DNA from 2 places in the Nonomuraea polychroma genome. Region 2 is predicted to be linked to the other one. Evidence: riboswitches for the same ligand, from Rfam matches in the RefSeq annotation. Region 2 holds a riboswitch; the other holds the start of a gene.

Region 1 (14,541 bases), 8.1 Mb from region 2:
CGCGCTCAGCGGCTTGACCAGCACCGGCCCGAGGATCAGCACGGCCAGGAAGGTCAGCGCGCCCCCGGCCATCACGACGAACAACGTGGGCGGCTCGCCGGGCTGCATACCCCACACCCCGAAGCCGGTCGTCCCCATCCCGGCCAGCAGGAACAACGCCGCGAAGCCCCAGCGCAGCAGCCCGGTGCGGTACGTCTGCTCCTCCACCTGCGTACGCAGGGCGGCCACCGGCGGGACCCGCGTGGCCGACCGGGCGGGCAGCAGCGCCGCGCACACCGTGACCACCAGGCCGACGGCCAGGCCGATGGCGATCGTGGCCGGGGCCAGCGTGACGGTCGCGTCGGTGGGCAGCGGGGCGTCGAACGCGCCGATGACCGTGAGGGCGAGCATCGCGAGGCCGTACCCGATGACCAGGCCGAACGCGGAGGCGAGCAGGCCGACCACCACGGACTCCAGCACGATCGAGCCGAACACCTGACCTCGTGTGGCCCCGATGCACCGCAGCAGAGCCATCTCCCTGGTCCGCTGCGCCACGAGGATGCCGAAGGTGTTGTAGATGACCAGCGCGGCCACCATCATCGCCACCGCGCCGAACATCAGCAGCCCCATGGTCAGCGTCCGCATCTCGAACCCGGCCGCCTTGGCCAGCTCGGCGGCCAGCTCGTCGCCGGTCTTGACCACGGCGCCTGCCCCGGCGGCCGCCGCAACGAGCTGCTTCAAGCCGGCGGCCTCGCCGGCGACATCGATCTCGCGGTACCCCTTCGCGCCGGTCATCCGCTGCGCGGTGGCCGTGGTGAGGCCGACCACGCCGGTGTATGCCAGCTCCTGGTCCACGCCGGGATCGAGCAGGCCGACCAGCTTGAACCGGTGCTCGCTCCGCGAGCCGTCGAGTACGGTGATCGTGTCGCCGATCTGGAATCCCTGGGCCTTGGCGGTGTTCTCGTCGAGCACGGCGGCCTGGTCGTCGCTGCCGGGGCCGGAGCCGGAGACGATGGTGGTGCGATCCAACGGGCCACGGACGATCGAGACGGCCGTGGTGGGCACGCTTCCGACGGCCTTGCCGTTCTTGCCGAGCAGCGGCGCGGGCTCCTTGATCAGGCCCTGCGCTTCGGTCACGCCCTCGATGGCGCGCACCCGCTCCAAGATCTTTTCAGACAGGACGCCGTCGGGGTCCTTCGGCAGCACGGCCACGTCGACCTTGTCGGCGTCGGCCGTGACCCGCTGCGAGAATCCCGCCTGGATGGTGTCGTTCAGCACGAACGTGCCCGCGATGAACCCCACCCCCAGCGTGATCGCCAGCGAGGTGAGCAGCAGCCGGAGCCGGTGCGCGCGCAGCCCGGCCAGTGCCGTCTTCAGCACCTCAGCCCTCCAGCTTCACGAGCGTGTCCAGCACGGACTGCGGCGTCGGCGCGGCGATCTCGGTGACCAGCTCGCCGTCGCGCAGGAAGACCACACGGTCGGCGTACGCGGCCGCCACCGGGTCGTGCGTGACCATGACGATGGTCTGCCCCAGCTCGCGTACGGACGTGCGCAGGAAGGAAAGGATCTCGGCGCCGCTGCGCGAGTCCAGGTTGCCCGTCGGCTCGTCGGCGAAGATCACCTGCGGCTTGCTGATCAGCGCCCTGGCCACGGCCACGCGCTGCTGCTGGCCGCCGGACAGCTCGGTCGGCCGGTGCGCCAGCCGGTCACGCAGCCCGACCGTGTCGATCACCCGGTCGAACAGCGCCTGGTCGGCCTGGCGGGCGGAGATGTCGAGCGGCAGGCGGATGTTCTGCTCGGCGGTCAGCGTGGGCAGCAGATTGAACGCCTGGAAGACGAAGCCGATCCGCTCGCGGCGCAGCAGCGTGAGCCGCCGATCGGTCAGCCTGGTCAGCTCCACGTCGCCGATGTGCACGGTGCCGGAGGTGGCGGTGTCGAGCCCGGCCAGGCAGTGCATCAGCGTGGACTTGCCGGAGCCCGACGGGCCCATGATCGCGGTGAACGCCCCGGTCGCGAAGCTCACGTTCACCCCCCGCAGGGCGTGCACCTCGGCGTCGCCGTGGCCGTACACCTTGGTCAGATTCGTCGCCACCACGGCAGGCGGGGCCTGGGTGAGCGTCACATTCACTCCTTGTCGCGGACCAGATCAACGCGAACCACGCTAGGAGTGGAAATTTCTTGATCCATGGGTCCTGAGGAGGGACTTCCCGTCGGACTTCAGATGACCCCGGTCAGACGTTCGGCTGATGGGAGGACGGACGGGTCGGCACGATCAGGCCGCTCTCGTACGCGTACACGACCACCTGCGCCCGGTCCCGCAACCCGAGCTTGGCCAGCACCCGCCCCAGATGCGTCTTCACGGTCGCCTCTGCGACCTCCAGGCGGTTCGCGATCTCCATGTTGGACAGACCGCGTGCCACCATGAGCAGCACCTCCCGCTCGCGGGGCGTCAGGTCGGCCGTCCTGGCCGGCTCTCCCGACGGCAGCTGGGCGGCGAACTGGTCCAGCATGCGCCGCAACGTGGCCGGCGCCACCACGGCGTCGCCCGCGTGCACGTGCCTGATGGCGCTGACCAGATCGTCCGGCGGCACGTCCTTCAGCAGGAAGCCGGCCGCGCCTGCCTTGACCGCCGCGAACGCGTACTCGTCCAGGTCGAACGTGGTCAGGATCAGCACCTTCGGCCCGTCGATCCGGCTGGTGGCCTCGACGCCGTCCATGTTCGGCATGCGTACGTCCATGAGCACGACGTCCACCTCGGTGGTCTTCAGCAGCTCCAGAGCCGCCACCCCGTCGCCGGCCTCGGCCACCACCTCGATGTCCGGCTGCGCTCCCAGCACCATCCTGAAGCCGGCGCGCAGCAACTCCTGGTCGTCGACCAACATCACCCGTATCACCAGGCCGCCTCCTCCTACGCCGCTTTGACCATGGGCAACCTGGCCAGCACTTCGAAGCCGCCGCCAGAGCGCGGGCCCGCCCACACCGCGCCGCCGTACATGCCGACCCGCTCGCGCATGCCGATCAGCCCGTGGCCGTCGGGACTGCGCGGGGCCGCGGCGCCCCTGCCGTCGTCGGTCACGCGGACGAGCAGGTCGGGACCGCCGTACTCGATCTCGACGAGCGCCTCGGCACCTGGGCCGCCGTGCTTGAGCGCGTTCGTGAGGGCCTCCTGGACGATGCGGTAGATCGCGAGCTGCTGGCCCTCGGGCAGTTCGCTGGGCACGCCGGTGACGCGCAGCCGGGCGGGCACGGCCGAGCCGCGGATCAGCTCCTCCAGCTGGGCCAGCCCAGGCTGGGGGGTGTAGTCGGTCTCGCCGTGCTCGTTCTCGCGCAGCACGCCGACCAGTCTGCGCATCTCGGCGAGCGCGGCCCGGCCGGTCTTGGCGATGGTCCTGACGGCCTGACGGGCCTGCTCCGGGTCTCTGTCCAGGGCGAAGCCGGCGCCGTCGGCCTGCACCACCATCACGCTGACGTTGTGGGCCACGACGTCGTGCAACTCCCTGGCGATCCTGGCGCGCTCGGCCGCGGCGGCCATCCTGGCCTGCTGGTCCCGCTCGCGTTCGGCTCGCTCGGCGCGTTCCTCCAGGCCTTCCAGGTAGCGGCGGCGGGTGTTGGCGTACAGGCCGGTCAGCCAGATCGTGACCACGAAGATGGAGCCGCTGAAGAACATCCCGAAAGTCGCGGGCTCCTCCCAGCTGACCAACGCCATGAACACGCCCAGCTCCGCCACCAGGCCGGCGGCCAGCGCCCAGCGGAACGAGCACTCGTAGGCCACCGCCCACAGCGCCACCAGCACGGAGAGGTTGGCAGGCAGCAGGTTGACGTCCGCTACCCACTGGCCGAAGCAGATCAGCGAGATGGCCGAGAACGCGGCGAGCGGCCGGCCCGGCCACAACAACGGCACCAGCAACAGGACCGACAGCCCCACGTAGCCGGCCAAGCCGACATATTGGCCACCGCCCGGGGATGTGTTGGTCACGAACGGCACCCCGAGAATCGTGCACAGCGCGGCGAGAGGCGCGACCCGGAGGGCGCCCGCCAGCTTCTCATGGCGCCTGGACCACGCCCGTACCCTGCCGAACACATCCTCACGATATGTAAGCCGGGGCCGCCGTAGGTCCGTCTGCAGGCGGAAGTACGAGTACGACCCAGGTCGCACACAACGCAGGTCTTACGCGGGTCTTACGGTGGTTTGGCCATCCTCTATACCGGGAGCGCCCCTCCGGCGGGCGAGTAAAGGGAGATCGTGATGGCGGATCATGATCGCGACGATGGGTCGCGCGGTGACGAGGAAGCACCGCGCGACCCCGCCCGGGAGGAGCCTGCGGCCCCCTCGAACGAGCGCGACACGGACGTGTACCCCGAGCAGTCCAACCTGAAGTACGGAGAAATCCCCCCGGGCCCCGGTCCTCACGCCGGCCAGGACCACACCACGGCCGCGCACACCATGCCGGGATCAGCCGGCTGGGGTTCGTCCCGCCGTCCCGACACCTCTTTCCGCGACTTCATCCGGCAGAAGCCGGCCCAGATCGTCGGCGCCGGCCTCATCGGCCTCGTCGTGGGTGCGCTGTCCGGCGGCACCACGGTGGCGCTGGTGAGCAATCTGGGCGACCGGCATGACCATCATCGCGTGTATCTGGAATCTCCCGGCTGGGGACCGCAACGCTTCGTGGTCCCGGAACGACGCCTTGACGTCTGCGAGGACACCGGTGATGGCATCGTCTGCGAGGCGCCGTTCGACATGAGGGTCCGACCCGATACGGAGCCGACCAGCAACGGTTAGGCCGTGCGTTCGCCACGTGTGAGGTCGATCAGCACTCGATGACGTTGACGGCCAGGCCGCCTCGCGACGTCTCCTTGTATTTGTCCAGCATGTCCCGGCCGGTGTCCCTCATGGTCTTGATGGCCTTGTCGAGGGCCACATAGTGCTTCCCGTCGCCGCGCAAGGCGATCCTCGCCGCGGTGATCGCCTTGTTGGAGGCGACCGCGTTGCGTTCGATGCACGGGATCTGGACCAGGCCGCCGATCGGGTCGCAGGTCAGGCCCAGGTTGTGTTCGATGCCGATCTCTGCGGCGTTCTCGACCTGCTCCGGCGTGCCGCCCATGACCTCCGTGAGGGCGGCCGAGGCCATCGAGCAGGCCGAGCCGACCTCGCCCTGGCAGCCCACCTCGGCGCCCGAGATCGAGGCGTTCTCCTTGAACAGGACGCCGATGGCGGCCGCCGTGAGGAGGAAGCGGACCACGCCGTCGTCGTCGGCGTGGGGGACGAAGCGGGTGTAGTACGTCAGGACGGCCGGGATGATGCCGGCGGCGCCGTTGGTGGGGGCGGTGACGATGCGGCCGCCCGCGGCGTTCTCCTCGTTGACCGCCAGCGCGAACAACGTCACCCAGTCCATGGCCTGCAGCGGGTCCTTCTCCGGCGGCTCGGTCTGCAGGCGGCGGTAGAGCTGGTTGGCGCGGCGCTTGACCTTCAGGCCTCCGGGCAGGACGCCTTCCTTGGCGATGCCGCGGCGCACGCAGTCCGACATGACCTGCCACAGGTTGAGGATGCCCGCGCGGATCTCCGCCTCGGTGCGGCCGAAGGCCTTCTCGTTCTCCAGCATCAGGGCGGAGATCGACAGGCCGGTGTTCGAGCAGTGCTTGAGGAGCTCCTCGCCCGTGGTGAAGGGGTAGGGGAGCACGGTGTCGTCCGGCTTGATGCGGTCGGCGCCGGTGGCCTGCTCGTCCACGACGAAGCCGCCGCCGACCGAGAAGTAGACCTTCTCCCGCAGAGCGTCGCCGTCCGCGGTGTAGGCGGTGAAGCGCATGCCGTTCGGGTGCTCGGGGAGCGAGATCTTGCGTTCGAAGATCAGGTCCTCGCCGACGACGAAGGGGATCTCGTGAGTGCCGTACAGCTTGACCGTGCCCGACGCGCGCATCGCGGCCAGGCGCTCGTCGATCGAGTCCACGTCCACGAGTTCGGGCTTCTCGCCCGACAGGCCCAGCAGGACGGCCTTGTCGCTGCCGTGGCCCTTGCCGGTGAGGCCGAGTGAGCCGTACAGGATGGCCTCGACGCGCGCCACGCGCGGCAGGAGGCCGTCCTCGTGCAGGCCTCGGGCGAACTTGTGCGCGGCGGCCATCGGGCCGCCCGTGTGGGAGCTGGAGGGGCCGATGCCTATCTTGAAGAGGTCGAAGACGCTGATCGCCATTGATGGCGCCTTTCGTGGCAAGGCCGGGGCCCGGCATTGGCCAGGGCCCCGGCGAAGTGGGTCAGGACTCGCCTGAGGTGAGCGCGGCGTACTCCTCGGCGGACAGCAGGTCCTCCGTGTCGCCTTCCATGCGGACGCGGAACATCCAGCCCTCGCCGTACGGGTCGCTGTTGACCAGCGACGGGTCGTCCACCACGGCCTGGTTGACCTCGACGACCTCGCCGCCGACAGGCGTGTAGATCTCGCTCACGGACTTGGTGGACTCCACCTCGCCGATGGAGTCGCCGCCCTCGACGGTCGAACCGACCTCGGGGAGCTGCACGTAAACCACGTCACCGAGGGCGTCGGCGGCGTAGGCCGTGATGCCGACGGTCACGGTCAGCCCGTCATCGAGCCCGGCCACCCACTCGTGCTCCTTGGTGTAGCTCAGCTCGTTAGGGATGTTGCTCACTTCTTCCTCCTGTAAAAGGGCAGCTCTACCAGGTCCATAGGTTCTTGGCTGCCCCGGATGTCCACAGCCAGGCCTTCTTCGACGCCCATGTCCACGTAGGCCATCGCAATGGGCTTGCCCAGGGTCTGGGAAGGCGCACCGCTGGTGACCTCGCCGACGACGGCGCCGTCTTTGGTGACCGGGTAACCGTGGCGCGGCACCCGGCGGCCCCGCGCGACCAGGCCGACGAGGCGGCGCCGGGGCGGGTCGTCCTTGACCGCCTCGAGCGCCGACCTGCCGACGAAGTCGCCGGGCTTGTCGAATTTCACCACTCTGCCGAGCCCCGCGTCGAACGGGGTGAGCTCGGCGCTGAGCTCGTTGCCGTACAGCGGCATGCCCGCTTCGAGGCGGAGCGTGTCGCGGCTGGACAGGCCGGCGGGCCTGATCCCGTACGGCTCGCCGGCCGCCATGAGGGCGTGCCAGAGCGGCGCGGCGTCCTCGTTCGCGACGAAGAGCTCGAAACCGTCCTCGCCGGTGTAGCCGGTGCGGGCGATCAGCGCATTCCGGCCGTCCACCAGGCCGGGCAGGCCGGCGTAGTACTTGAGGCCGTCGAGGTCGGCGTCGGTGAGCGTGGCGAGGATCTCTTGGGAGCGCGGGCCCTGGACGGCGATGAGCGCGTACTGGTCGGACCGATCCTCGACCACGACGTCGTACGACTTCGCGCGCTCCTTCAGCTCATTTCCCACTTTTTCGTAGTTCGAGGCGTTCGCCACCACCATGAACTCCTCGTCCCCGAGCCGGTAGACGATGAGGTCGTCGAGCACCCCGCCGCGCTCGTTCACGATCATGGTGTACCTGGCCCGCCCGGGAACCAGCGCCGACAGGTGCCCGACCAGCGCGTAGTCCAGGGCCTGCCCGGCCTGCGGTCCCGTCAGGAAGATCTCGCCCATGTGGGAGAGGTCGAACAGCCCGGCCGCCTGGCGCACGGCATTGTGCTCCGCGGACTCGCTGCCGTACCGGAGGGGCATGAGCCACCCCGCGAAGTCGGTCAGCGTGGCGCCGAGGCTCTCATGAACGTCTCGTAGCGGTGTCGGTCGGGACATATCGCACCTCAGGACAGGATCGGATGCCAGCATCCTCCCCCTCTGTCATCGATGCCTGAGAGCTTCGCCCGGGTTTTGCCGGACTTTCACCTTCGGCGAGGCCCACAGGCCTGCTTTCCAGAGGTCACCTACGAATGAGAAATCTGCCACGTGGGCTGCCGCTACGGTCGTACCGGGCGCGATGCGTAGGGCTGCAGTCCGCTTGTGTCAGTTTTCTTATTCGGGCCGTGCGGTCCTTTGCCTTGAGAGGTTTGCGGGGAGGGCTTGCTCCTTCAGGGACCCTGACCGGCTGTCAGGGTGCTCTCCCGCACGGTTTCGCCGGTGATGTCCGCAAGCCTAGTGCCGTTACGGGGGTCTTGTCGCGTTCGCGCCGCCCGTGAACCGCTCGGGCGGCGGTCACGTTGAAGGGGAATGAAGCGGCGAAAGACGGCCCTCGGACTCGCGGCGGCCCTGACCATCACGTCCTGCGGCGCCGAGAGTGCCGCTTCCCCCGCGCCGCCGCCTCGGTACGAGGCCAGCCTGACGGTGCTCGAAGGCGGCGGGCACGGGCCCCAGCTGTGCTCGATGGTGGCCCAGTCACTCCCGCCGCAGTGCGGCGGGCCCGACGTCGTCGGCTGGGACTGGAGCAAGGTCGAGCACGAGTCGCAGGGTGGCGTGAAATGGGGCGAGTACCGGGTGGTGGGCACCTGGGACGGCGCCAGGCTGACCTTGACGGAGCCGCCGGGGAAGCCGGTGCGGGGACAGGAGGATCCGGGCGGCGCGGACAGGTTCGCGAGCCCGTGCCCGGAACCCGCGGGCGGCTGGCGGCCCGTCGACCCCGCCAGGACGACGGAGCGGACCATGAACGAGGCGATCGAGCGGGCGCGGTCGGCCAAGGAGTTCGCGGGCGCCTGGCTCGACCGGCTCGGGCCGGAGCCCGACCCTGAGCAGGAACAGACCTCTGACGCGCGCAAATACGTGGTCAACCTGAGATTCACCGGCGATCTGCAGGGCCGCGAGAAGTGGATCCGCGAGGTGTGGGGCGGAGCGTTGTGCGTGACCGGCGCCCGGCACAGCGAGGCCGAGTTGCGGGCCATCCAGCGGGAGGCCGAGAAGGCGGTGGGCGACGGCCTCCTGTCGGCGTCGACCGACGAGATCGGGAACCGGGTGACGGTGACCACCTGGCTGGCCGGCGACGACCTGCGCCGTCAATTCGACCAGAAGTACGGCGCGGGCGTCGTCGTCTTCGACAGCATGCTGAAGCCCGTCCGGTAGCGCCGGGCCGCCTCCCTATCGGCAGGCCGCCACGAAGGATTCGAAGATCGCGCAGTCCTCGGCCGCCTCCGGGTGCCACTGCACGGCCATCGTGAACGACTCCGCGTCCATCTCGACCGCCTCGATCGTGCCGTCCTCGGCGGTGGCGGAGACCGTGAGACCGGGGGCGAGCCGGTCAATGGCCTGGTGGTGGTAGTGCGGGACCGTCACGGGCTCCGTGCCCAGCGCCTTGGCCAGGCGCGTGCCCGGCACGGGCACGACGGGCAGCGGGCCGAAGCGGCCGGGCGCGGGGGAGTGGCCCTCGTGCCCGACGACGTCGGGGAGGTGCTGGTGCAGGGTGCCGCCGCGGGCGACGTTGAGCACCTGGAGACCGCGGCAGATCCCCAGGTACGGCAGCCCGGCGTCGAGGGCGGCACCCAGGACGGCAAACTCCGCTTCGTCCCGGAAATCGCGGACATACCCGATTTTTTCCCCGGGCTCATCGCCGTACCTGGCCGGGGCGATGTCACCCCCGCCGGCCAGGATGAGCCCGTCCAGCCGCTCCACGAGCCGCGCGGGATCGCCGGCCGGCGGCAGCACGACCGGCTGCCCGCCGGCGCGGACGACCTGCTCCACGTACATGTACGGCAGCAGCGCGACGGTCATGTCCGTCCACACCGTGAACTTCGCCGGTTCGACGTAACACGTGATGCCGATGACGGGACGCACGAGGGAACCTCCTAGAGCGGAGTCACGTAGGCGCCGGAGATGCCGCCGTCCACCAGGAACTCACTGGCCGTGATGAACGACGCGTCGTCACTGGCCAGGAACGCCACCGCCGCCGCGATCTCCGACGTCTCGGCGAACCGCCCGACGGGAACGTGCACCAGCCGCCGCTGCGCCCGCTCCGGATCCTTGGCGAACAACTCCTGCAGCAACGGCGTGTTCACCGGCCCGGGGCACAGGGCGTTCACCCTGATGCCCTCCCTGGCGAACTGCACGCCGAGCTCGCGCGACATGGCCAGCACGCCGCCCTTGGAGGCCGTGTAGGAGATCTGCGACGTCGCCGACCCCATGACGGCCACGAACGACGCCGTGTTGATGATCGAGCCCTTGCCCTGCCGCTGCATGTACGGGATGACGTGCTTGCAGCACAGGTAGACGCTGGTCAGGTTGACCTCCTGGACGCGGCGCCAGGCGTCGATGCCGGTCTCCAGGATCGAGTCGTCGTCGGGCGGCGAGATGCCGGCGTTGTTGAAGGCGATGTCGACGCTGCCGTAGGTGTCGTACGCCGTCCGGAACATCCTGACGACGTCGTCCTCGTTGGTCACGTCGGCTTTGACGAAGAGACCGCCGACCTCGTTCGCGGCCTTGGCGCCCGCCTCCTCGTCGACGTCCACGCAGACGACCTTGGCGCCCTCCGCGGCGAACCTGCGAGCCGTGGCGAGCCCGATGCCGCTGCCCGCGCCCGTGATGACCGCCACCCGATCCTGCAACCGCTGCACAATCACTCCCTGCTCATTTGGTCGTTCGTCACTCCTCATTCGCTTCGCGGAGTCCCATGTCGTGCCGAAGGCGCGCCATGGGCACGTGTCGGGCCTCCACTTCGCTCACTGCGTCGGGTTCACTCCCTGCTTATTTGGTCGTTCACCGCTCCTCATTCGCTTCGCGGAGTCCCTCCTGCGTCGGGCCTCCACTTCGCTCACTGCGTCGGGTTCACTCCCAGGAAATGAAGACGTTCTTGGTCTCGGTGAACGCAGCCAGGGCGTCCGGGCCGAGCTCCCGGCCGAGGCCCGACTGCTTGAAGCCGCCGAAGGGGGTCCAGTAGCGCACGGACGAGTTGGAGTTCACCGAGAGCGCACCCGACTCGACCGCCCTGGCCACCCGCAGCGCCCGCCCGACGTCGCGGGTCCAGATGGAGCCGCTCAGCCCGTACGGGGTGTCGTTGGCGATCCTGACGGCGTCGGCCTCGTCCTTGAACGGCGCCACCGACACCACGGGCCCGAAGATCTCCTCGGTGAACGCCCGGTCGGTGACGTCGGGGGTCAGCACGGTCGCCGGGAACCAGTAGCCCTTGCCCTTCGGGCACGTTCCCTGCAGGTAGGGGTCCTGGACGAAGCCGCGGACGCGTTCCAGGTGCTCGGCGCTGATCAGCGGGCCCATCTCGGTGCTCTCGTCGAGCGGGTCGCCGACCTTGACGGCGTGGACGGCGGGTGCGAGCAGGGCCATGAACTCGTCGTACACGTCGGCCTGGACGAGCAGCCGGGAACGGGCGCAACAGTCCTGGCCGGCGTTGTCGAAGACGGCGTAGGGGGCGGCTTTCGCGGCCTTCTCGAGGTCCGCGTCCGCGAAGATGATGTTCGCGGACTTGCCGCCCAGCTCCAGCGTCACCCGCTTCACCTGCGCGGCCGCCTTGGCGGCGATCTCCTTGCCCACCTCGGTGGAGCCGGTGAACACGATCTTGGCCACGTCCGGGTGCTCGACCAGCCGGGCCCCCGCGACCTCCCCTGCCCCAGGCAGGACCTGGAGCACCCCCTCGGGGAGGCCCGCCGCCAAGGCCAGCTCAGCCAGCCTCAGCGCCGTCAGCGGTGTCCATTCCGCCGGCTTGACGATCACGGTGTTACCGGCCGCAAGCGCGGGGGCCACGCCCCACGACATGATCAGCATGGGGAAGTTCCACGGCACGATGACGCCCACGACACCCAGGGGCTCCTGGAACGTGATGTCCACGCCGCCGGGCACCGGGATCTGCTTGCCGTGGTTGCGCTCGGGGGCGGCGGCGTAGAAGTGCAGGACGTCGCGTACGGCGCCGGCCTCCCAGCGGGCACTCCCGATCGGGTGCCCGGCGTTGGCCAGCTCCAGCCCCGCCAGCTCCTCGCCGTGCTCGCCCACCAGGTCGGCGAAGTGCCGCAGCAGCCGCGCACGGTCGCCGGGGGCCACGTCGCGCCAGGCCGGGTACGCCTTCCTGGCACGCTCCACCGCCCGGTCGACCTCGGCCGCGTCGGCCATCTCGACCTCGGCGAGCACGTCCTCGGTCGCCGGATTAACGATCTTCATGCTCACATCCGTTCGAACCCACGGAACATCTCCCAATCCGTCACCGCCGCGTCGAACGCGGTCAGCTCCACCCGCGCGTTGTTCGCGTAGTGCTCTACTACGTCCTCGCCGAACGCCACACGGGCCAGCTTCGACCCCTCGAACAGGGCCAGGGCGTCGCGCAGCGTGTGCGGCACGGTCTCGGCGCCGGAGGCGTAGGCGTTGCCCTCGAAGGGGTCCTCCAGCGGCAGCTCGTTGTCGATCCCGTACAGGCCGGCCGCGATCAGCGCGGACACCGCCAGGTACGGGTTGACGTCGCCGCCGGGCACGCGGTTCTCCACGCGCAGCGACAGGCCGTGGCCGACGAGGCGCAGCGCGCAGGTGCGGTTGTCGACGCCCCACTTGACGGCGGTGGGGGCGAAGCTGCCCGGCACGTAGCGCTTGTAGGAGTTGATGTTGGGGGCGTACAGGAGGGTGAGCTCGCGCAGGCAGGCCTGCTGGCCGGCGATGAAGCGGGCGCCGAGCGGCGAGAGCCCGTACGGCCCTTCGCCGGCCATCACCGGGTCGCCATCCACAGTGCGCAGCGAGATGTGGATGTGGCACGAATTGCCCTCACGCTGGTTCGGCTTGGCCATGAAGGTGATCGACTTGCCCTCCTGGGCGGCGATCTCCTTGGCGCCGTTCTTGTAGATGGCGTGGTTGTCGCAGGTCTTGAGCGCCTCGTCGTAGCGGAAGGCGATCTCGTGCTGGCCCAGGTTGCACTCGCCCTTGGCGGACTCGACGTACATGCCGGCGCCTTCCATGCTCCGCCTGATGCGGCGCAGGAGCGGCTCGACGCGGGCGGTGCCGAGGAGGGAGTAGTCGACGTTGTAGAGGTTCGCGGGCGACATGTCGCGATAGGCGCGCTTCCAGGCGTCCTCGTAGCTGTTCTCGTAGACGACGAACTCCAGCTCGGTGCCCACGTACGCGGCCAGGCCGCGATCGGCCAGGCGGGCCAGCTGCTTGCGCAGGATCTGGCGGGGCGAGGCGGTCACGTCGCCGCCGCCCTCCCACGCCAGGTCCGCCATCAGCATCGCGGTCCCCTCCTGCCACGGCACCCGGCGCAGCGTGGCCAGGTCCGGCTTCATCACGAAGTCGCCGTACCCGCGGTCCCAGGACGACATCGCGTACCCGGAGACGGTGTTCATGTCCACGTCCACCGCGAGCAGGTAGTTGCAGCCCTCGGAGCCGTGGTGCAGCACCTCGTCGAGAAAGTAGCGCGCCGACAACCGCTTGCCCTGCAGCCGGCCCTGCATGTCGGCGATCGCCAGCAGAACGGTGTCGATCCGTCCGGCCGCCACCTCGTCACGCAGCTCCCCGACGGTCAAGAACCCTTCGCTCACGTGACGTCGCTCCCATCTGGCATGGCGCGCTTTCCCGTTGATTGGGCTAGTCTCAGACCATTGATGTGCATGCCGGGATCGCTTGTCAAGACCTGAGGACACGTTGGACGATTCGGCGCGTTTGATGACGGTGTTGCGCCCGGTCAGGGCGGGCAACGCCTTCGAGGAGACCGTGGAACGGCTGCTCCAGGCCATCAAGCTGGGTGTGGTCGCACCGGGCGACAAGCTGCCCGCCGAGCGCGAGCTGGCCGTCCAGCTCGGCATCAGCAGAGTGACCCTCCGCGAGGCGATCCGCGCCCTGTCGGACGCGGGCTATCTCGACGTACGGCGGGGGCGCTACGGGGGCGCGTTCGTGACGTACGAACCGCCCAAGCCGGACGCCGGCGACCTGCGGCAGGTCGTGGCGGAAATGGGCATGGACGACCTCTCTGACGCCCTGACGTTCCGGCTGGCCGTCGAGTGCGGCGCGGCCCAGGTCCTGGCCACCTCCGAGCTGACCGAGGAGAGGCGGGCCCTGCTGTTGCGCAGGCTGTCGGAGTTGAACGAGGCGTCCCTGGAGGACTACCGCCGCCTCGACACCGCCTTCCACCTGTCCATCGCCGAGCTGACCGGCTCGACCCTGCTGGCCACCACCTGCGCCGACGCGCGGTCGCGGGTGAGCGACCTGCTGAACGCGATCCCGATGCTCCAGGTCAACCTGGACCACGCCGCCGTGCAGCACCAGGCCATCGTGGACGCCATCCTCGCCGGCGACCCCGAGGCGGCGCGCCGGGCGATGACGGAACACCTGGAGGGCACGGCCGCGCTGTTGCGAGGGTTCCTCTCCTGACGCGATCCCGGCAGGCGACTCGTACCATCGTTTCTAAGTCATGGGGGATTGGTTTCAGTACAACATCGTCGCTACGGGACGGCTGCCGCTGTTCTGTTACTTCGTCACGCTCATCGTGGCGTTCATCGCCACCCGCATCAACGTGCGCCTGATCAGGGCGAAGGTGGGCTGGTTCCGCAACGTGAACGTGGGGGAGATGCACATCCACCACGTCGTGTTCGGCGTCATCCTGATGTTGATCGGCGGGGTGATGGGGTTCATCGTCTCGCCCACGTCGCAGGCGGGATACGTGCTCGCGGCCTGCGTGTTCGGCGTCGGCTCCGCGCTGGTGCTGGACGAGTTCGCGTTGATCCTGCACCTGCAC
Region 2 (17,189 bases):
GAACTCGCCCGGCTTGGCCAGCCCGACCAGCGCGTTCAGGTTGGCCCCGTCGACGTAGACCTGCCCGCCGGCCCCGTGCACCTTGGCGCACACCTCGGTGATGCTCTCCTCGTAGACGCCGTGCGTCGACGGGTACGTCACCATGATCGCGGCCAGGGCGTCCCGGTGCTTGTCGATCTTGGCGTCGAGGTCGGCCAGGTCCACGTTGCCGTCGGCGTCGCAGGCCACGACCACCACGCGCATCCCGGCCATGACGGCGCTGGCGGCGTTGGTGCCGTGCGCGGAGGACGGGATGAGGCACACGTCGCGCCCGATCTCCCCGTGGGCGCGGTGGTAGGCGCGGATGGCCAGCAGCCCGGCGAACTCGCCCTGCGAGCCGGCGTTCGGCTGGATCGACACCGCGTCGTAGCCGGTGATCTCGGCCAGCCAGCGCTCCAGCGTGCCGATCAGCTCCACGTACCCCCCGGCCTGGGCCTCCGGCGCGTACGGGTGCATCGCGGCGAACTCGGGCCAGGTGATCGGCTCCATCTCGGTGCTGGCGTTCAGCTTCATCGTGCAGGAGCCGAGCGGGATCATCGAGCGGTCCAGCGCGATGTCCTTGTCCTGCAGCTTGCGCAGGTAACGCAGCATCGCCGTCTCGGAGTGGTGGCTGTGGAAGACCGGGTGGGTCAGGTACGCCGACTCGCGCAGCAGCGCGGCGGGCAGCACGTCGCCCTCCAGCGCGACGTCGGAGGCGTCCACGCCGAACGCCGCCCATACCTTGGTCACCTCGGCGGCGCCGGTCTTCTCGTCGCAGGCGACCGAGACGTGGTCGGCGTCGGCCTGCCAGAGGTTGACGCCCCGCTCGGCGGCCGCGGCGACGACCTCGGCGGCCCGGCCGGGCACGCGGACCAGGACGGTGTCGAAGAACTCCCGGTGCACGACCTCCAGGCCGGCCGCGCGCAGCCCGTCGGCGAGGGCGACGGCGTGCCGGTGCACCCGGTGGGCGATGCGGCGCAGGCCCTCGGGGCCGTGGTAGACGGCGTACATACCGGCGATGACGGCGAGCAGCACCTGTGCGGTGCAGATGTTGCTGGTGGCCTTCTCGCGGCGGATGTGCTGCTCGCGGGTCTGCAGGGCCAGCCGGTAGGCGGGGTCGCCGTCGGCGTCCACGGACACGCCGACCAGGCGGCCGGGCATCTGCCGCTGCAGCCCCTCGCGTACCGACATGTAGGCGGCGTGCGGCCCGCCGAACCCGAACGGCACCCCGAAGCGCTGCGAGGAGCCGACCGCGATGTCGGCGCCCAGCTCGCCCGGCGCGGCCACGAGCGTGAGGGCCAGCAGGTCGGCGGCGGCCACGACGAGCGCGCCCGCCTCGTGCGCGGCGGCGGCCACGGCGCGGAAGTCGCGCAGCCGCCCGGACGCCCCCGGGTACTGCACGAGCACGCCGAAGCACTCGGGCAGCTCGCCGTCGAGCGGGTGCTCCACGAGCGTGATGCCGAGCGGCTCGGCTCGGGTGGCCAGGACCCGCTTGGTCTGCGGCAGCGCGTCGGTGTCGACGACGAACACGTTGCTCTTGGACTTGCCGGCGCGCCGGGCCAGCGTCATGGCCTCGGCGGCGGCCGTGGCCTCGTCGAGGAGGGAGGCGCCGGCCACGGGCAGGCCGGTGAGGTCGGAGACGACCGTCTGGAAGTTCAGCAGCGCCTCGAGGCGGCCCTGCGAGATCTCCGGCTGGTACGGCGTGTACGCGGTGTACCAGCCCGGGTTCTCCAGCAGGTTGCGGCGGATGACGGCAGGCGTGATCGTGTCGTGGTAGCCCAAGCCGATCATCGAGGTCAGCACCTGGTTGCGGCCGGCGAGGGCACGCAGCTCGGCGATCGCCTCGGTCTCGCTCGCGGCGGCGGGCAGCTTGAGCCGGTCCTTGGCCCTGATGGCCTCGGGGACGGCCACGGCCACCAGGTCGGACACCGACTCGAAGCCGACGGCCTCGAGCATGCGCTGCTGCTCGGCCTCCGACGGGCCGATGTGCCTGGACGAGAACGGCGGAGCTGACAGGTCGGTCATGGACAGTGCCTCCTGAGGCTATGGAGACCGGCGCCAGGGCGCGGGCGAGTGCCGGATCTCCCCACTCTGTCAGCGCGGCGTGACCGCGACCTGAGAGCTTCACCCCCGCGAGGGGGCTTGCACCGTCGGTGAGGCACGCCTGGCGGGCGCGCCTGCTTTCCAGAGTTGCCTCGCCCGAGCGGTACGGGGTGCCTGAGAGATTCCGGGGAGGGTTGCTCCTTCGGCGCCCTGGGACCCAGGGTCCCAGGGACTCTCCCGCACGGGGTCGTCAGCCTTGCTGTCCTAGATTACAACCCCTAGGTGTTACAAGGGCATTTCACCCTGTCCGCCGGGCGCGGCGGCGCCGGGCGAGCTCGTCAGCGGGGTGGTCGGCCGGGACGGTGTCCTCGACCGCCGCTCGTTCCCCCGGCAGCTCCGCGAGGGATCCCTCGACCTCACGCCAGACCCGGCCGAGCGCGATGCCGAACACGCCCTGGCCGCCCTGGAGCAGGTCGATCACCTCGTCGGCCGAGGTGCACTCGTAAACGCTGACGCCGTCGCTCATGAGCGTGATCTGGGCGAGGTCGGCGACCCCGCGATCGCGCAGATGCTGCACGGCCGTGCGGATCTGCTGCAGCGACACCCCGGTGTCGAGGAGCCGCTTGACGACTTTGAGCACCAGGATGTCGCGGAAGCTGTAGAGGCGCTGGGAGCCCGAGCCTTGCGCGGCCCTTATCGTGGGCTCTACCAGGCCCGTGCGCGCCCAGTAGTCGAGCTGCCTGTAGGTGATGCCGGCCGCCGCACAGGCCGTGGGCCCGCGGTATCCGATGTCGCCTGGCAACGCCGCCGGCTGCTCGTCGAAGAGCAGACCCTGCTCGCCGGCACGCTGCCGCGCGTTCTCGCGCCGCACCGGATCTTCCTGGCCGGCCGTCTTTCCCTCGCCGCTGCTGACCGCCACGCGGACCTCCGGCTTTCTCTCATCCCGTGGCCTGATCTGGGGGTTCGTAAAGGGCGGCCACGGGTTTCACTTGCACCGTAGGACCGTGACCATGCTCAGTCAACGATCCGGCTCGGCGCGTCGTGAAGCGTAAATGCACCGAAATACCTACCCCGCCCTGCCGAAGTCTTCGGGCGTGATCGTGTCAAGGAACTCCCTGAACTTCTCCACCTCGTCCTCTTGGTCGTCGGGGATGACCACACCGGCCTCCTGGACCACCTCCTCGCTGGCGAAGATGCGGGCTCCGGTGCGCAGCGCGAGCGCGATCGAGTCCGACGGCCGCGCGCTCACCTCCACGCCGTTGGAGAACACCAGGTCGGCGAAGAAGATCCCGTCACGCAGGGCGACGATGTTGACCGCCCGCAGGCCGACGCCCAGGGCGCTCAGCACGTCGCGGAAGAGGTCGTGGGTGAGCGGCCGCGGCGGAGGCTCCTCCGCCTGGGCCAGGGCGATGGCGGTCGCCTCGGTCATGCCAATCCATATAGGAAGGAACCGCTCCCCGTGTGCCTCCTTGAGCAAGACGATCGGCTGATTTGTGGGCATTTCAACTCTTACGCCCACGACCTCCATCTGCAACACGGGCTGCTCCGTATTCCTGACCGGTCACCCGGCACAGCTCTTTGCTCGACTTGGCTACTTCAATTCAACGTAACACCCGGCGGGCCTGGAATGTGCCGTCGGCTCCCTGCTCGCCTCGCTCTCAACGCCCCAGGATCGACCGTACGCCCGTGCGCACCAGGGATGCGTGCAGATCGAGCAGCAGGGCCGACAGCTCCCTGGCGGTCTCCTCCGCCTCGCCGATGGCCCCGGGGGCGCGCCGCTTGAGCACCGGAGCGACGGTCTGCTCGACCAAGCCGCACTCGCGCTCGGCCGCCGCCTTGACCGCGCGCAGGTGCCGGGCGTGCAGGCCGAAGCGGGCCAGGGCGCCGACGGTGCGCGCCACCTTGAGCGCCTCCTCGTCGTAACGCCTGGCCACCGGGGTGAGCAGGCCGTAGTCCTCGAGCTCGGTGAGCGTCTCCTCGTCGATCCCCGCGGACTCGATCAGCTCGGCGCGGCTGAGCTTGATCTCCTGGGTCTGCTGCACCGCACGGGGGCGGCCGAAGCTCTCGGCCATCCTGTCCTTGATCACCCGCAGCGGCAGGTAGTGGTCACGCTGCTCGGTGAGGATGAAACGCAGCTGCTCGACGTGCAGGTGCGTGAACTTGCGGTAGCCGGAGGGGCTGCGCTCGGGCTCGATCAGGCCTTCGCCCTCCAAGAATCTGATCTTGGAGATCGTGACATCGGGGAACTCGCCCTGCAGGAGCGCGAGCACCTCCCCGATGCTCATGTACGAGCGTGCCGCCTGTGAACTCATGAGCCCTCCGGCCTCATGGGTTCACGAGAAGCTGTGTTGATGGGTCGCTCGCTTCGCTCACTCATACGCCGGCGTTGCCCCGCATCAGGAAGACCAAGCGGAGTTTGCCGATCTGCACCTCGTCGCCGGAGTGCAGGGGAACCTCCTCGATCCGCTCCCTGTTGACGTAGGTGCCGTTGAGGCTGCCGACGTCGCGGACGGAGAACTGGCCGCCGCGGTGCCGGTAGAACTCGACGTGGCGGCGCGAGACCGTGATGTCGTCGAGGAAGATGTCGCTCTCCGGGTGACGCCCGGTCGTGGTGAGGTCCTTGTCCAGCCGGAAACGGCTCCCCTGATTGGGGCCCCTGGTCACCGTGAGCAACGCCGCGCCGGGCGGCAGCTGCTCGACGAGCGCCCGCTCGGCCAGGAGCATGTCGCCTGTCTCAGCCTCATACGCCTCGATTCCCGCGACGGAGATCGTCGATGTGGTGTCCCCGGAGACCTCGGGTCTGGTCAGCGGTGACCCACAGCGGGAACAGAAACGGGCATCCTCGGGGTTGGCGTGCCCGCACTGCGTGCAGTAGACGCTCGGCATCGATCGGCTCGGCCTCCTACCGCGAAGACGCGGCGACGGTGCTCGGGACGCGCCTCGCTTCGCTTTTTCAAGTTTGCGAATGCCGCAACATACGCTGATCAGCGGCAAAGGTCAACTCGGGGCGCTGGACGGTGGTGTGGACGCAGACAAAGTTACCGCCGCTTCCGCCCCGTGGTCCATGCCGCCGCGCGTTTCAACATTACGATCTTGCGGCGCCGTGCGCGCGCATCGGGGGCCAACTCTTTCACGTCACTTTCGGTGACAGGGTGACCGGCGCCGCTCAGGTGGCGGCCTGCTCCACGATGCGCGCCCAGCGTTCGAGCAGCGCCTGGGCGCCGTCCATGTCGGACGCCTCGGCCCACAGGTCGGTGAGGGGCTCGGTGGCGGCGGGCAGGATCAGCACCCAGCTCCCGTCGCCGTGGGTCACGCGCACCCCGTCGGTGGTGTCGAGGGGGTGGCCCTCGGCCTCGGCCTCGGCCGCCTCGATGACCGAGCGCATGACGGCGCCCTTGGCCGCCCAGGGCGTGGGCACGGCCCGCTTGAGCAGCTTGATCTCGGGGATCCTGGCGTCGATCTGGCTGAGCGACAGGCGGGTGCGGGCGACCAGGCCGAGCAGGCGCATGAACGCGGCCAGCCCGTCGATGGCGGGGGTGAACTCGGGCACGACGAATCCGCCGCGCCCGTCCGCCGCGAAGATCATGTCGGGTCCGGCGGCAGCCGAGGTGAGGGCGTCGAGCGCGGTGGAGGTCCACTGCACCTGCACGCCGTGGAAGCGGCAGACCTGCTCGGCGACCCGGGTCGTGGTGACCGGGAGCGCCACCTGGCCGCCCTGGCGCTCGGCGGCGACGAGGTCGAGCACGACGAGCAGGGCGCGTTCGTCGTTGATGAGCTGGCCCATCTCGTCCACCAGGGCGATGCGCTCGCCGACCGGGTCGAACCGCACGCCGAACGCCGCCCGGGAGGAGCTGACCAGCTCGGACAGGCGCTGCAGGTCGCGGCGGCGCTCGGCCAGCGTCTCGGTGGGCGAGACGTCGTCGAGGCGGGCGTTCACGGTCAGCACCTCCACCCCGAGCCGGCCGAGCAGCGAGGGCAGCACCAGCGACGAGGTGCCGCCGGCGCAGTCGACGACGACCTTCATGTCCCTGATGCCGTCCGTGCCGACGTGGCGCAGCAGCTCGCGGGTGTAGTCCTCGACCGCCCTGGCCGGGTAGGTGAGCTCGGCGATCTCACCGGGGAAGGCCCGGCGGAACTCCTGGCGGGAGAAGACCCGCTCCAGCTTGCGCTGCGCGGCCGGCGGCAGGTCGGCGCCGCGGCCGTCCATGATGACGATGTCGACGCTCTGCGGGTCGCCCGGCGTGGTACGCAGCGAGATGCCGCCCGCGGCCGACTCGCGCCCGGTGTGGAAGCGGGCCACCGGGAGCGGGGCCGCCTCCAGGTCGAGCACGTTGATGGCGCTGGCGGTGAGCGCGGCGTTGACGGCCCGCTTGAGCGCCCTGGCGGCCAGCGAGCAGTCGCGGGAGGTGACGACGTGCTCGCCCTTGTTCAGGGTGGTGGCGTACGCGCTGGCCAGGCGGACGCACAGCTCGGCGGTGATCTCGACGTTGACCAGGCCGCTCACGCCCCGGGGGCCGAACAGGTTGCGCTGGCCGCGCGACTCCCAGATGACGCTGGTGTTGACGACCGCGCCCGCTTCGATGATCTTGAACGGGTAGATCTTGACGCCGCTGGAGACGTACGCCTCGGCCTCGATGACGCATTCGTCGCCGATGATCGCGTTCTCCTCGATGCGGGCGCCTGCCATCACGTCGGTGCTCTTGCCGATCACGCAGCCGCGCAGGTGGGCGCCGGGGCCGAGGTAGACGTTGTCGTGGACGATCGCCCGGTGCAGGAACGCGCCCTCGCGCACGACGGCGTTGTTGCCGAGCACGGTGAACTCGCGCAGCTCGGCGCCCGCCTCGACCTTGGCGTAGTCGCCGATGAGCAGCGGGCCCTTGAGCACGGCGTCCGGGTCGACCGAGGCCGACTCGGCGACCCAGACGCCGGGCGAGAGCTCGAATCCGGCGATGTCCACGGCGACCTTGCCGGACAGGGCGTCGGCCTGGGCCTTGAGATAGCTGTCGTGGGTGCCGACGTCCTCCCAGTAACCGTCGGCCACGTACCCGTAGATGGGGGCGCCGCGCTCCAGCAGGGCGGGGAAGACGTCGGATGACCAGTCGACGGGTTCGCCGGCCGCCACGGCGTCGAGGATCTCGGGCTCCATGACGTAGACGCCGGTGTTGACGGTGTCGGAGAAGACCTGCCCCCAGGTGGGTTTCTCGAGGAAGCGCTGCACGCGGCCTTGTTCGTCGACGATGATGATGCCGAACTCGAGCGGGTTCGGCACGCGTTTTAGACCGATTGTCACTAGCGCCGCGTTTTCCCGATGAAATCGGACCATTTCCGTTAAATCGATATCCGTCAGGGCATCGCCGGAGATCACCAGGAATCGATCGTCACGGAGGCGGTCGGCGGCGTTCTTGACGCTGCCCGCGGTGCCGAGGGGCAGGTCCTCGGTGGCGTACTGGAGGCTCATGCCGAGCTCGCCGCCGTCGCCGAAATAGTTGCGCACCAGCGCCGCCAGGAACTGCACCGTCACCACGGTCTCGGTGACGCCGTGCCGCTTGAGCAGGCGCAGGACGTGCTCCATGATCGGGCGGTTGACCACAGGGAGCAGGGGTTTGGGCTGGTTGGCGGTCATCGGACGCAGCCGAGTGCCCTCCCCGCCCGCCATGACGACCGCCTTCACGATCACTCCTTTTTGGCCGACGTTACGAGCTGCCGCACCTGTACCGCATACAGCACTCCTGCCCACCAGTAGAGGCCTGTTCCCCAGAGCGCGAACGCCCATCCGACAATTCGGGCTACATCGGCATACCACCCAGTGTGGGAGGCAAGGAAGAGGAGAGGGAAGGCATACATGAGGTTGAACATGGCGGCCTTGCCCAGGAAATGCACCTGAAGTGCCCTATAGCCGTATTTCCGGAGTACGGGGAAGCAACTCGCGACGAAGAGTTCCCGGGCCACGATCACGGCGACCAGCCACCAGGGGATGACGTCGCGCAGCAGCAGCGCCAGGATCGTGGCGCCCACGTACAGCTTGTCGGCGGCCGGGTCGATGACCCGGCCGAGCCTGCTGATCTGGTTGAACGCGCGAGCGATCTTTCCGTCGAGCCAGTCGGTGAACCCGGCCACCGCCAGGACCCCGATGGCCCACCCGTCCGCCTTGGGCCCGAGAACCAGCCAGAGGAACACGGGCACGCCGAGGAGGCGCAAGAAGCTCAGCAGGTTGGGAACCGTCCAGATCCGGTCCTCGGCGGAAGTTTCGCTCACGAGGCAGACCCTACTGCGTGGAACTCCAACACAGCGGCCCCCACCTGTGACCTTCCAGCCGGCACGCCCCACCACCGCCCCCGTCCCGCGCCTTTCCCGCGCGGCCGGGTGCTCCTCCCTCGCCTCTGCGGGCCGGTGTCACAGCCCGCAGGACCGGTGCCACAGCCCGGAGCCGGACCGGCGCGCGGCGGAGGGGTCGAGTGCGGGGCGGAGGGGTCATGTGCGCAGGTACGCGTGGACGCGGCCCAGCTCCTCGAAGCCGAGCCGGGCGTAGAAGTCCTTCGGCCAGCTGAAGTCGTCGGCCACCAGGAAGATCAGCTCGGCTCCGGCCGCCTCCGCCAGGAGCGCGTTCATCAGGGTGCGCGCGTATCCCCGGCCTCGGTGCTCCTCGCCGGTGAAGACGTCCTCGATCTGGGCCACCGCGCCGTGCACGTAGAGGTCCGCCCGGGCGGCGATCTCACCGCCGGGGGCGCGGACGCCGCGGAAGGCCACCACGTCGGCGCCGCGCAGCCGGGTCTCCACGCGGCGGGCCAGCTGGTCGATCACCTGTTCGGACGCCTGGGGCAGACTGCGGCGCCAGTCGCGGCGCAGCACCGGCAGCAGGTCCTCCAGGCCGAGCTGCTCGGCAGCGGGCGGATCGGCCGGGATCTCGCCGCGGAAGGCCATGACCACGCTGGTCTCGTGGTGGTAGCCGGCGGCGGCGAACGCGTCGGCGAAGGCCCTGCCCAGGCGGTCGTCGTCCACGGTCACCAGCCGGTGGGCGCGGTCGGCGAGGGTCTCGTCGGCCGCTTGCAGCACTGCGTCGGGGGCCGGGGCGGGGCCGTCACCGGCGCCGACGATCAGCTTGTTGTCGTCGTAGGAGCCCGGGTAGCGGTCGTCGAGCACCGCGAAGCCGCCGGGGACAGGGATCTTCCGCGGCGCCCTGCGGCGGGCGAAGGCACGCATGAAGCCGACGGCGCGGGCCAGGTCGGCAGCCGCGCCGTGCCGCTGCAGCGCGGCGGCGTGGGCGAGCTCGTCCGTCACGCCGATCAGCTCGCTGGGCGGGCGTCCCGCACCGCTTTGACGAACGCCTTGATCAGGGCCGGGTCCTTGACGCCGGGCGAGGCCTCGACGCCGCTGGACACGTCGACCCCCCACGGCTCAGCGGCCGCGATCGCCTCCGTCACGTTGGCCGGGGTGAGGCCGCCGGCCAGCAGCCAGTGGCCGGACGGGCGGCCGCGGATGGCGGCCCAGTCCCACGGCAGGCCGGAGCCGGCGTGGGGGGCGTCGACGAGGAGCAGGTCCTCGTCGTAGGCGCCGCATCGCAGGTCGGCCTCGGCGTCGACGGCTCTGATCAGGACGGCGCCGAGGTCCTTGAGCGCGGTGAAGTCGCCGTGCGGGTGCCTGCCGTGAAGCTGGACGGCCCGCACTCCGGAGGTCAGCGCCGCCGCCCGCACCGTGCCGGGGTCCTCGCCGCGGAACACGCCGACGGTGAGCACGTGGCCGGGGACCAGCGCGGCCAGCTCGGCCGCGCGCTCGGGTGCGATCTGCCGGGGGCTGCGGGTCATGACGAACCCGACGGCGTCGGCGCCCGCCTCGACGGCGGCGGCCACGTGGCCCGGCTCGGTCAAGCCGCAGATCTTGACGTACACACGTGAAACCTTAGCGGCGGCGGGCGACTGCCGGTGACCACGCCCAGATCAGCACCGCGGCGACCAGGCCCACCAGCAGCACCCCGGTGGGCAGGTGCGCCGCCGGCCCCCAGGTGACGAGCTGGAGACCGCCGGCGACGATCAACACGACGCTCGCCAGGGCGGGCCGGCCGGCCCCGCGTCCCGGCCGCCGGACGAGTACGGCCAGCACGATCTGGACCAGCGCCACCAGATGCACGACCATGCCGGCCATGACGTGGATCTCGCTCATCGCGCCGGACTCGACGGCCTGACCGGCGAAGGAGGCCGCCACGAGCACCGCCGCCGCCTGGGCGGTCACCGTGATGCGCAGGCCGTAGAGCAGTCCCGCCGGGACCCGGCCCGTGGTGGCCGGCCGCGGCATGACAGTGGTGGCGTCCATGGTCGTGGAGTCCTTTCCGTGCCGGGCGGTAAAGGACACCATCGTGGCGGCGGGCGTCGCGGGCGTCGTCAGCCTGCGGGATGATCACCGGTCCATCCCGTGGGGGACCGCTCAGCCGAGGCCGCGGCGCATCGGGCGGAAGGAGGCGTCCACGAGGCCGGTGCGGTGGGCCACGACCGCCGCCTGGATGCGGTTGCGCAGCCCCAGCTTGTCCATGGCGGCGGCGATGTGGGTCTTGACCGTGGTGACGCCGACGTGCAGTTGCTCGGCGATCTCCGCGTTGGACAGGCCGGTGCCGACCAGGGCCAGCACCTCCAGCTCGCGGTCGGTCAGCCCGGCCGGCGGCGGCGTGGCCGCCTGCTCCTCGGCCGCCAGGAATCGTTCGACGACCCTGCGCAGCACCGACGGCGCGAGCAGCTGCTCGCCGGCCGCGGCCCGGCGCACGGCGTCCACCATGCGTTCGGGGTCGTCGTCCTTGACCAGGAAGCCGACCGCCCCGGCCCGCAGGGCGGCGTACACGTTGGCGTCCTCGGCGAACGTGGTCAGCACCACGATCCTGATCCCCGGGCGGGCGGCGAGCACCCGCTTGATCGCCTCCAGGCCGTCGACCCTGGGCATGCGCAGGTCCATGAGGATCACGTCGGGGAGGTGGCGCTCGGCCAGGCGGACCGCCTCGGCGCCGTCCTGGGCCTCGCCCACGACCTCCATGTCGCCCGCGGCCTGCAGCAGCATGCGCACGCCCGCGCGGACGAGCGCCTGGTCGTCGGCCACCAGCACGCGGATCACGCGGCGCTCCCCGACGGCAGACGCGCCGGCAGGCTGGCGGCCAGCAGCCAGCCGCCCTCGCCGTCGGGCCCGGCGGAGAGGGTGCCGCCCAGGGCGCGGACCCGCTCACGCATGCCGGCCAGACCGCGGCCGGAGGAGGGCAGGCGTTCGATGCTGGTGGGCGGGCGGCCGTTGTGGATCTCCACCGACAGCCCCTCCCCCTCCGGGGTCACGGTGACGCTGACCCGGGTGCCAGGCCCTGCGTGTTTGAGCACGTTGGTGAGTCCTTCCTGGACGATGCGGGCCGCTGAGGTGCGGGCGATGAGGGGGGCGTGGTCGGTGGCCGGGTCGAGATCGAGGTCGACCACGAGCCCGGCGGCGGCCATGCGCTCGGCCGACTCGCGTACCACGTCGGCGGGGTTGGCCAGCAGGTGCGGCTCTCGCTCGGGGCGGGCTTCCGCGCGCAGCAGGTCGAGCAGGTCGCGCAGGTCCTGCAGCACCTGGTGGCCGGTCTCGCGGATGTCGTTGAGCGCGTCGGCGACGGGGCCGTCGGGGGCGGTGTAGCGGGCGGCGCCGGCCCGCAGCACCATGGCGCCGACGTGGTGGGCGACGATGTCGTGCACGTCGCGGGCGATGCGCTCGCGTTCGGCGAGCTGGTCGGCCCGCACCTGCGCGACCGCCGCCCGGGCGGCCTCCTCGGCGCGCAGCCGCTCGGCGGCCGCGGCGGACTGCCGCATGCCGAGGTAGCGGCCGATCGCGATCGGCGTGGCGACCAGCGTCATGAGGACGCCGACGCGGAACGGGGTGATGTCGGTGTCGTCGCCGACGACGGCGATCGCGGTCAGCAGGCAGCCGGCGAAGTACGCCGCCACGGTCCACGGCCAGGAGGCCACCCGCATGGAGAACACGCCGATCGCGACGAGGGTGAGGATCACGCAGGTGTTGACGGCGTCGTTCAGGTAGGTGTCGGCGGACACCAGCAGCACGCCCTGCAGCAGGAAGACCAGCCCGGGGAAGCGCCTGGCGATGCCCAGCGACAGGCCGCCCACCACGGCCAGCAGGCCGACGACCCAGACGGGCTGCGTGCCGGAGTGCCAGGAGGTCCAGGTGCTGAGCACGGTGATCGCCACCCCGCCGGCCGCCAGCAGCGCGTCAGGGGTGACGTCACGCTCCTCCAGGCGGCCGGCCGAGCTGCGCAGGTACGCGCCCAGCACGGCGGGAAAGACGGGGAGCAGGACCGAGTACATCCACGCGTTGATGGTGAGCGCGATGCCGGGGTCGGCGATGTTGACCGCGGTCGCGCCGATCGCGGCGGCCACGGCCACCGCGGTGGCCCGCCAGCCGGAGCGGAACCCGGCCATGCCGAGCGCGACGCAGATGAGGATCTGGGCGGTGTTCGACGTGAACGACCCCAGCTGGTCGGTGACCACCAGGAGAACGGCCAGATAGAGGGTGACCGGCACCGGCCACCGCCGGACCAGTCCCATGGGCAGGCCCGCCAGGAGCGCCATCGGGATGTTCATCTCCGCGGGCAGATATCTCGTGTCACCCGCATGGGCCGTGGTCAACAGATCCAGGGCCACACCCGAAACCGCCAGCAGGACATCCAGCGGTACTCCACGCCAACGCATGGGCTCACGGTATCCGGCCGTGGTGCAGGGCCAATCCTCCCGGCGGAGGACTGCGCCTCCTCCTTCTGGCCGCATGGACCGTCCTCAGGGGGGAGCGCTCAGTCAGATCTTGGCCCTAGTTTTGTCCTATGTCTAACGGCACTGCACTCTTTCTCGGTCAGTTCCTGCGTTCCCCTGCCACGATCGGCGCGCTCGCGCCCAGTTCCCGCCGGCTGGCCTCCGCCGTGTGCGCGCCCATACCTGAGCGTGGCGAGCCGACCGTGGTGGAGCTGGGCCCCGGCACGGGGTCGTTCACCACGGAGATCCAGCAGCGGCTGGCCGGGCGTGGCCACCATCTGGCCGTGGAGCTGAACGCGCCGTTGGCGCGGCTGCTCGCCGAGCGTTTCCCTGGCGTTGACGTGGCGCATGCCGACGCGGCGCGGCTGGGCGAGCTGCTGCGGGAGCGGGGGTTGCGGCAGGCGGACGTGGTGGTGAGCGGGTTGCCGTGGGCGGCCTTCCCTGAAGACGTGCAGCGCGAGCTCCTGGGCGCGGTGACGGGGGCGATGTGCCCAGGGGCGGCGTTCACGACGTTCTCCTACGTGCACGCCGTCCCGCTCAATTCAGCGCGCCGATTCCGCGAGCTGCTGGCCGAGCGTTTCGAGGAGGTCGTACGAGGCAGCACGGTGTGGCGCAACACTCCCCCGGCATTCGTCTTCCACGCACGCCGGCCCAGAGCCTGACCGATTCTGCCGGGAAAGGTGGCACCCGCGGCGGAGGAGCTCCTGCTCAACTACCTCACAGCCCCGGGTGCTCGGTCCTGCCCGTGGTTCAGCCCGGCTTCCCCATCGCCTTGCGGATCACGTCCCGGGCCCGATCCATGATGGCGACGGGCGGGCCGACGAGCAGGTTCTTGGCCGCCGTCTCGACCCCTGGGTGCGGGTGCGTGGGCGCCATGGCCTCCGCTGCCTTCACACCGACGGCCATCGCCTGACGCTCCTTGTCGCCGGTGGCCTGCCTGAACCTGGGGAACTCCTCGTGTTCCTCGTGCTCGGCGTGGTCGACGACGGCCTTGCGCAACGTGGCGAGGTTGGTGGCGAACTGAGGATGGTCGACGCCGTCCTTCTCCATCTGCGTGAGCATGTCCTTGGCGGCGTTCTCCTCGGCGAGCCGTTCATCCACCACCTCCTCGCCGTGGTCGATCTTGCGGCGCGCGTACGGGTGGACGATCTCCTCCTCCGCTGTCTCGTGGACGGCCAGCAGCCGCACCAGGCGTTGGAAGGCCTCTGCTTTGTCCTCCGGGGCGGCGTTCTCGACCTCGTCGAACAGGCCCTTGATCTCCTCGTGCTGGCGTAGCAGCAGGTCGATCACATCGTTGTCCTTCATGAGCCTGCGCCTACCCCAGGCCCGGGGAAGCACACGCCCGCGCTCACCCGAACGACGGGGGCCGTTTCTCCCGCAGCGCGCGCACGCCCTCGGCCACGTCGGGACCGCTGAAGCCGAGGAACTCCATGGCCAGCGAGGCGTCGAAGGTGGGGCCGGCCAGCCGGAGCCAGTTGTTGAGCGAGTATTTGGTCAGCCTGATCGCCTCCTGGGAGCCGGCGGCGAGCCGGACGGCGATCTCCATGGCCTTGTCGTGGACCTGGTCGTCGTCCACGCACAGGCTGACCAGGCCCATCCGCTCGGCCTGCTCGCCCGTCACCGGCTCGCACAGCAGCAGGTGGTATTTGGCCTTGGCCAGCCCGCACAGCAGCGGCCAGACGATCGCGGCGTGGTCGCCCGCCGCGACGCCGAGCCTGGTGTGCCCGTCGATGATGCGCGCGGTGCGGCCGGCGACGGAGATGTCGGCCAGCAGCGCGACCGCGAGCCCGGCGCCCACGGCGGGACCCTGGATGGCGGAGACGACCGGTTTGGCGCAGTTGAGCACGTTGTAGACGATGTCGCGGGCCTCGGTGAACACCCGCAGCCTGGTGGCGTGGTCGCGCATCATCTCTTCGATCATGGACAGGTCGCCGCCGGCGGAGAACGCCTGGCCCTCTCCCCTGACCACGATCGCCCGCACGCTGTCGTCGCGGCCGGCGTCGCGCCAGATCTCGGCCAGCTCGCGGTGCCCGGTCATGTCGACGGCGTTGAGCCTGGCCGGCTCGCTGATCGTGATCCGCAGCACGCCGTCGGCCGGGACATCCGTCTTGAGCTTGGTGTAGGCGTCGTAGGTCACCACGACTCCCTGAGCCGCCGCGCCACGTAGTCGCGGGCCTCGCCCGCCTGGTCGAACAGGCCGGGCAGGGCGAAGAAGCCGTGCACGGCGCCGTCGAACCTACGTGCCTCGACGGGGACCCCCGCCTGGGTCAGCCGGTGCGCATAATGCTCGCCTTCGTCGCGGAGCACGTCGTATTCGGCGGTCACGACGGTCGCGGGCGCCAAGCCGGTGACGTCGGGCAGGAGCAGCGGGGACAGCCGCGGATCCGCGGGGTCCGCGGCCTCGGCGTATTGCCGGGCGAACCACGCCATCTCCTCGGCGTCGAGCCCGAACCCCTTGGCGAACTCCCGGTAGCTGGGTGTGTCCATGGCCACGTCGAGCACCGGATAGACGAGCGCCTGGTGCGCCAGCCGCAGCCCGGCGTCACGGGCCCGCCAGGCGGCGACGGCGGCGAGGTTGCCACCCGCGCTGTCGCCGATGACGGCCACGCTGCCGTTGCTCTGGTAGAAGGCGGGCCTGGCGAAGATGTCGCGCACCACGGTCCACGCGTCGTCGGCGGCGGCAGGGAAGGGATGCTCGGGAGCCAGCCGGTAGTCGACGGACACCACCACCGCGCCGGTGCGGATGGCCAGGTCGCGCCCGGCCGCGTCGTTGCGCTTGACGCTGCCGAAGACCCAGCCGCCGCCGTGGAAGTAGACCAGGATCGGCAGCAGGCCGTCGCCGGGGTCGGCCCGGTAGATGCGGATCGGCACGTCCTCGGCGCGCTCGTCGCGGACGAACGGCAGCTTCGTGAGCGGGCCGCGGTGGAGGGCCAGACCGTCCTGCGCGCGCAACTCCTGGATCGTGGACAGGTCGAGCGTGGCCAGGTCGGTGTTGAGGTCCGACGGGTAGAGGGCGACGTAGTCCCGCGCCTGGGGGTGCAGCGGCATGATCGCAGCCTAGCGGGCCGCCTCCATGAACGCATCGAAGAGCCGGTTGTCCCCGCCCCGCTCCGGGTGCCACTGCACGCCCACGCCGAACCTGTGTCCCTGCAGCTCGATGCCCTCGACGATCTGGTCCTCGGCCCAGGCGACGGCCAGCAGGCCGCTGCCGAGCCGCCGTACGGACTGGTGGTGCGGCGCGACGACCTCCACCTGGTCGCCGACCGCCTTGCCGAGCTTGCTGGAGACGCTGACCTGGATCGTGTGCGTGGCGCCCGGCTCGCCGTGCCGGTCGTGGTCGAGCATCTCGGGCAGCCACGGGATCAGCGTGCCGCCCTGCGCGACGTTGAGCACGTGCATGCCCCTGGCGATGGCCAGGATCGGGACGTCGGCGCGCACGGCCGCCCTGGCCAGGGCCAGCTCGAAGCGGTCGCGGTGGACCTGCGGCTCGGGGGCGCGCTCGTCCTGCTCCCCGTTGTAGGCGGCGGCCTCCACCTCGACGCCGCCGGCCAGCACCACCCCGTTGAGCCCGCGTACGTAGTCCTCGACGGCGTGCGGGCCGAGCGGCGGCAGCACCACGGGCGCGCCGCCCGCCCGCACGACCGCCTTGGCGTAGGAGGGTGGGGACAGCACGGCCTCCCGGACCCAGTCGCCCCAGCGGGCGGCCTCGAGGTAGGCGGTGATTCCGATCAGCGGTCGGGACATGCGATCTCCCGGGGCATGGGTGGAGTTCGTGCCGCCGCCAGCCCATCTGCGGCGACGGCCACTTGCCCCATCATGGCGCACACCCTTTCCGATATGTCACCTCTCCCCAAAGATCCCCACCTATCACTTGCCTCCCCCGCCACCGGACTCGTGGCCTTTCATCCGATTTCGCACCGAAAGGGCCGACGGGAGGACGCCTCGGCGAGCGTTGCGATCGGCGTCGACGGCCATGAGGTCAGCGGGAGGGGAGGCGGGAGGAGGTCTCGGTGATCAGCTGGGTGAGGATCGAGGCGGTGTCCGGGTGGGTGTCGAGCAGCTCGTCCAGGCGGGCCCGCCAGGCACCGGCCTCCTCGTACAGCGCGTCGTCCTCCGCCTGCAGGCGCATCCGGGTCTCGCACAGCTGCAACTGATACATGAGCCCGAGGTAGTGCCCGACCGTGTCGCTGAGCCACCAGTAGGCGTCCGTGTTGGCGGCGAAGACGAAGATCCGAGCGCCTTCCCAGGCCACCCGTCTGGGGTGGAGGACTGCCATGGCCGGATCGTACGCCCGCCCGGCGGTTTCCGGAACGTTTCCGGAACGTGTCGGTCGGCTCGGTCCAGGACGCGGAGGAGGCGCTGCTGGGC

Evidence for each region. A riboswitch is a leader RNA that binds a small molecule or an ion and turns the genes downstream of it on or off. The one in region 2 is predicted to bind glycine.
Region 1: another riboswitch for glycine. It lies ahead of gcvT (glycine cleavage system aminomethyltransferase GcvT); the one in region 2 lies ahead of gcvP (aminomethyl-transferring glycine dehydrogenase).

Annotation. Positions count from the first base shown of each region.
Region 1 covers NZ_SAUN01000001.1:11,431,264-11,445,804, forward strand. The annotation lists gene EDD27_RS53395 (ABC transporter permease) at 1-1,359, opposite strand, end outside; gene EDD27_RS53400 (ABC transporter ATP-binding protein) at 1,361-2,101, opposite strand; gene EDD27_RS53405 (response regulator transcription factor) at 2,211-2,873, opposite strand; gene EDD27_RS53410 (sensor histidine kinase) at 2,888-4,060, opposite strand; gene EDD27_RS53415 (hypothetical protein) at 4,226-4,759, shown strand; gene EDD27_RS53420 (L-serine ammonia-lyase) at 4,788-6,164, opposite strand; gene gcvH (glycine cleavage system protein GcvH) at 6,226-6,615, opposite strand; gene gcvT (glycine cleavage system aminomethyltransferase GcvT) at 6,612-7,697, opposite strand; glycine riboswitch at 7,730-7,828, opposite strand; glycine riboswitch at 7,918-8,015, opposite strand; gene EDD27_RS53435 (hypothetical protein) at 8,109-8,951, shown strand; gene EDD27_RS53440 (gamma-glutamyl-gamma-aminobutyrate hydrolase family protein) at 8,967-9,659, opposite strand; gene EDD27_RS53445 (3-oxoacyl-ACP reductase) at 9,671-10,435, opposite strand; gene EDD27_RS53450 (aldehyde dehydrogenase family protein) at 10,647-11,987, opposite strand; gene EDD27_RS53455 (glutamine synthetase family protein) at 11,990-13,348, opposite strand; gene EDD27_RS53460 (FadR/GntR family transcriptional regulator) at 13,473-14,177, shown strand; gene EDD27_RS53465 (hypothetical protein) at 14,218-14,541, shown strand, end outside.
Region 2 covers NZ_SAUN01000001.1:3,354,360-3,371,548, reverse strand. The annotation lists gene gcvP (aminomethyl-transferring glycine dehydrogenase) at 1-2,043, opposite strand, end outside; glycine riboswitch at 2,100-2,212, opposite strand; glycine riboswitch at 2,213-2,311, opposite strand; gene EDD27_RS15025 (MerR family transcriptional regulator) at 2,360-2,980, opposite strand; gene EDD27_RS15020 (bifunctional nuclease family protein) at 3,128-3,598, opposite strand; gene ftsR (transcriptional regulator FtsR) at 3,720-4,373, opposite strand; gene EDD27_RS15010 (FHA domain-containing protein) at 4,435-4,947, opposite strand; gene EDD27_RS15005 (mannose-1-phosphate guanyltransferase) at 5,228-7,732, opposite strand; gene clsA (cardiolipin synthase ClsA) at 7,735-8,316, opposite strand; gene EDD27_RS14995 (GNAT family N-acetyltransferase) at 8,533-9,339, opposite strand; gene EDD27_RS14990 (phosphoribosylanthranilate isomerase) at 9,345-9,947, opposite strand; gene EDD27_RS14985 (hypothetical protein) at 9,958-10,368, opposite strand; gene EDD27_RS14980 (response regulator) at 10,480-11,154, opposite strand; gene EDD27_RS14975 (sensor histidine kinase) at 11,151-12,764, opposite strand; gene EDD27_RS14970 (class I SAM-dependent methyltransferase) at 12,893-13,483, shown strand; gene EDD27_RS14965 (hemerythrin domain-containing protein) at 13,572-14,126, opposite strand; gene EDD27_RS14960 (enoyl-CoA hydratase/isomerase family protein) at 14,170-14,958, opposite strand; gene EDD27_RS14955 (alpha/beta hydrolase) at 14,955-15,869, opposite strand; gene EDD27_RS14950 (gamma-glutamyl-gamma-aminobutyrate hydrolase family protein) at 15,879-16,565, opposite strand; gene EDD27_RS14945 (hypothetical protein) at 16,801-17,097, opposite strand; gene EDD27_RS14940 (hypothetical protein) at 17,145-17,189, shown strand, end outside.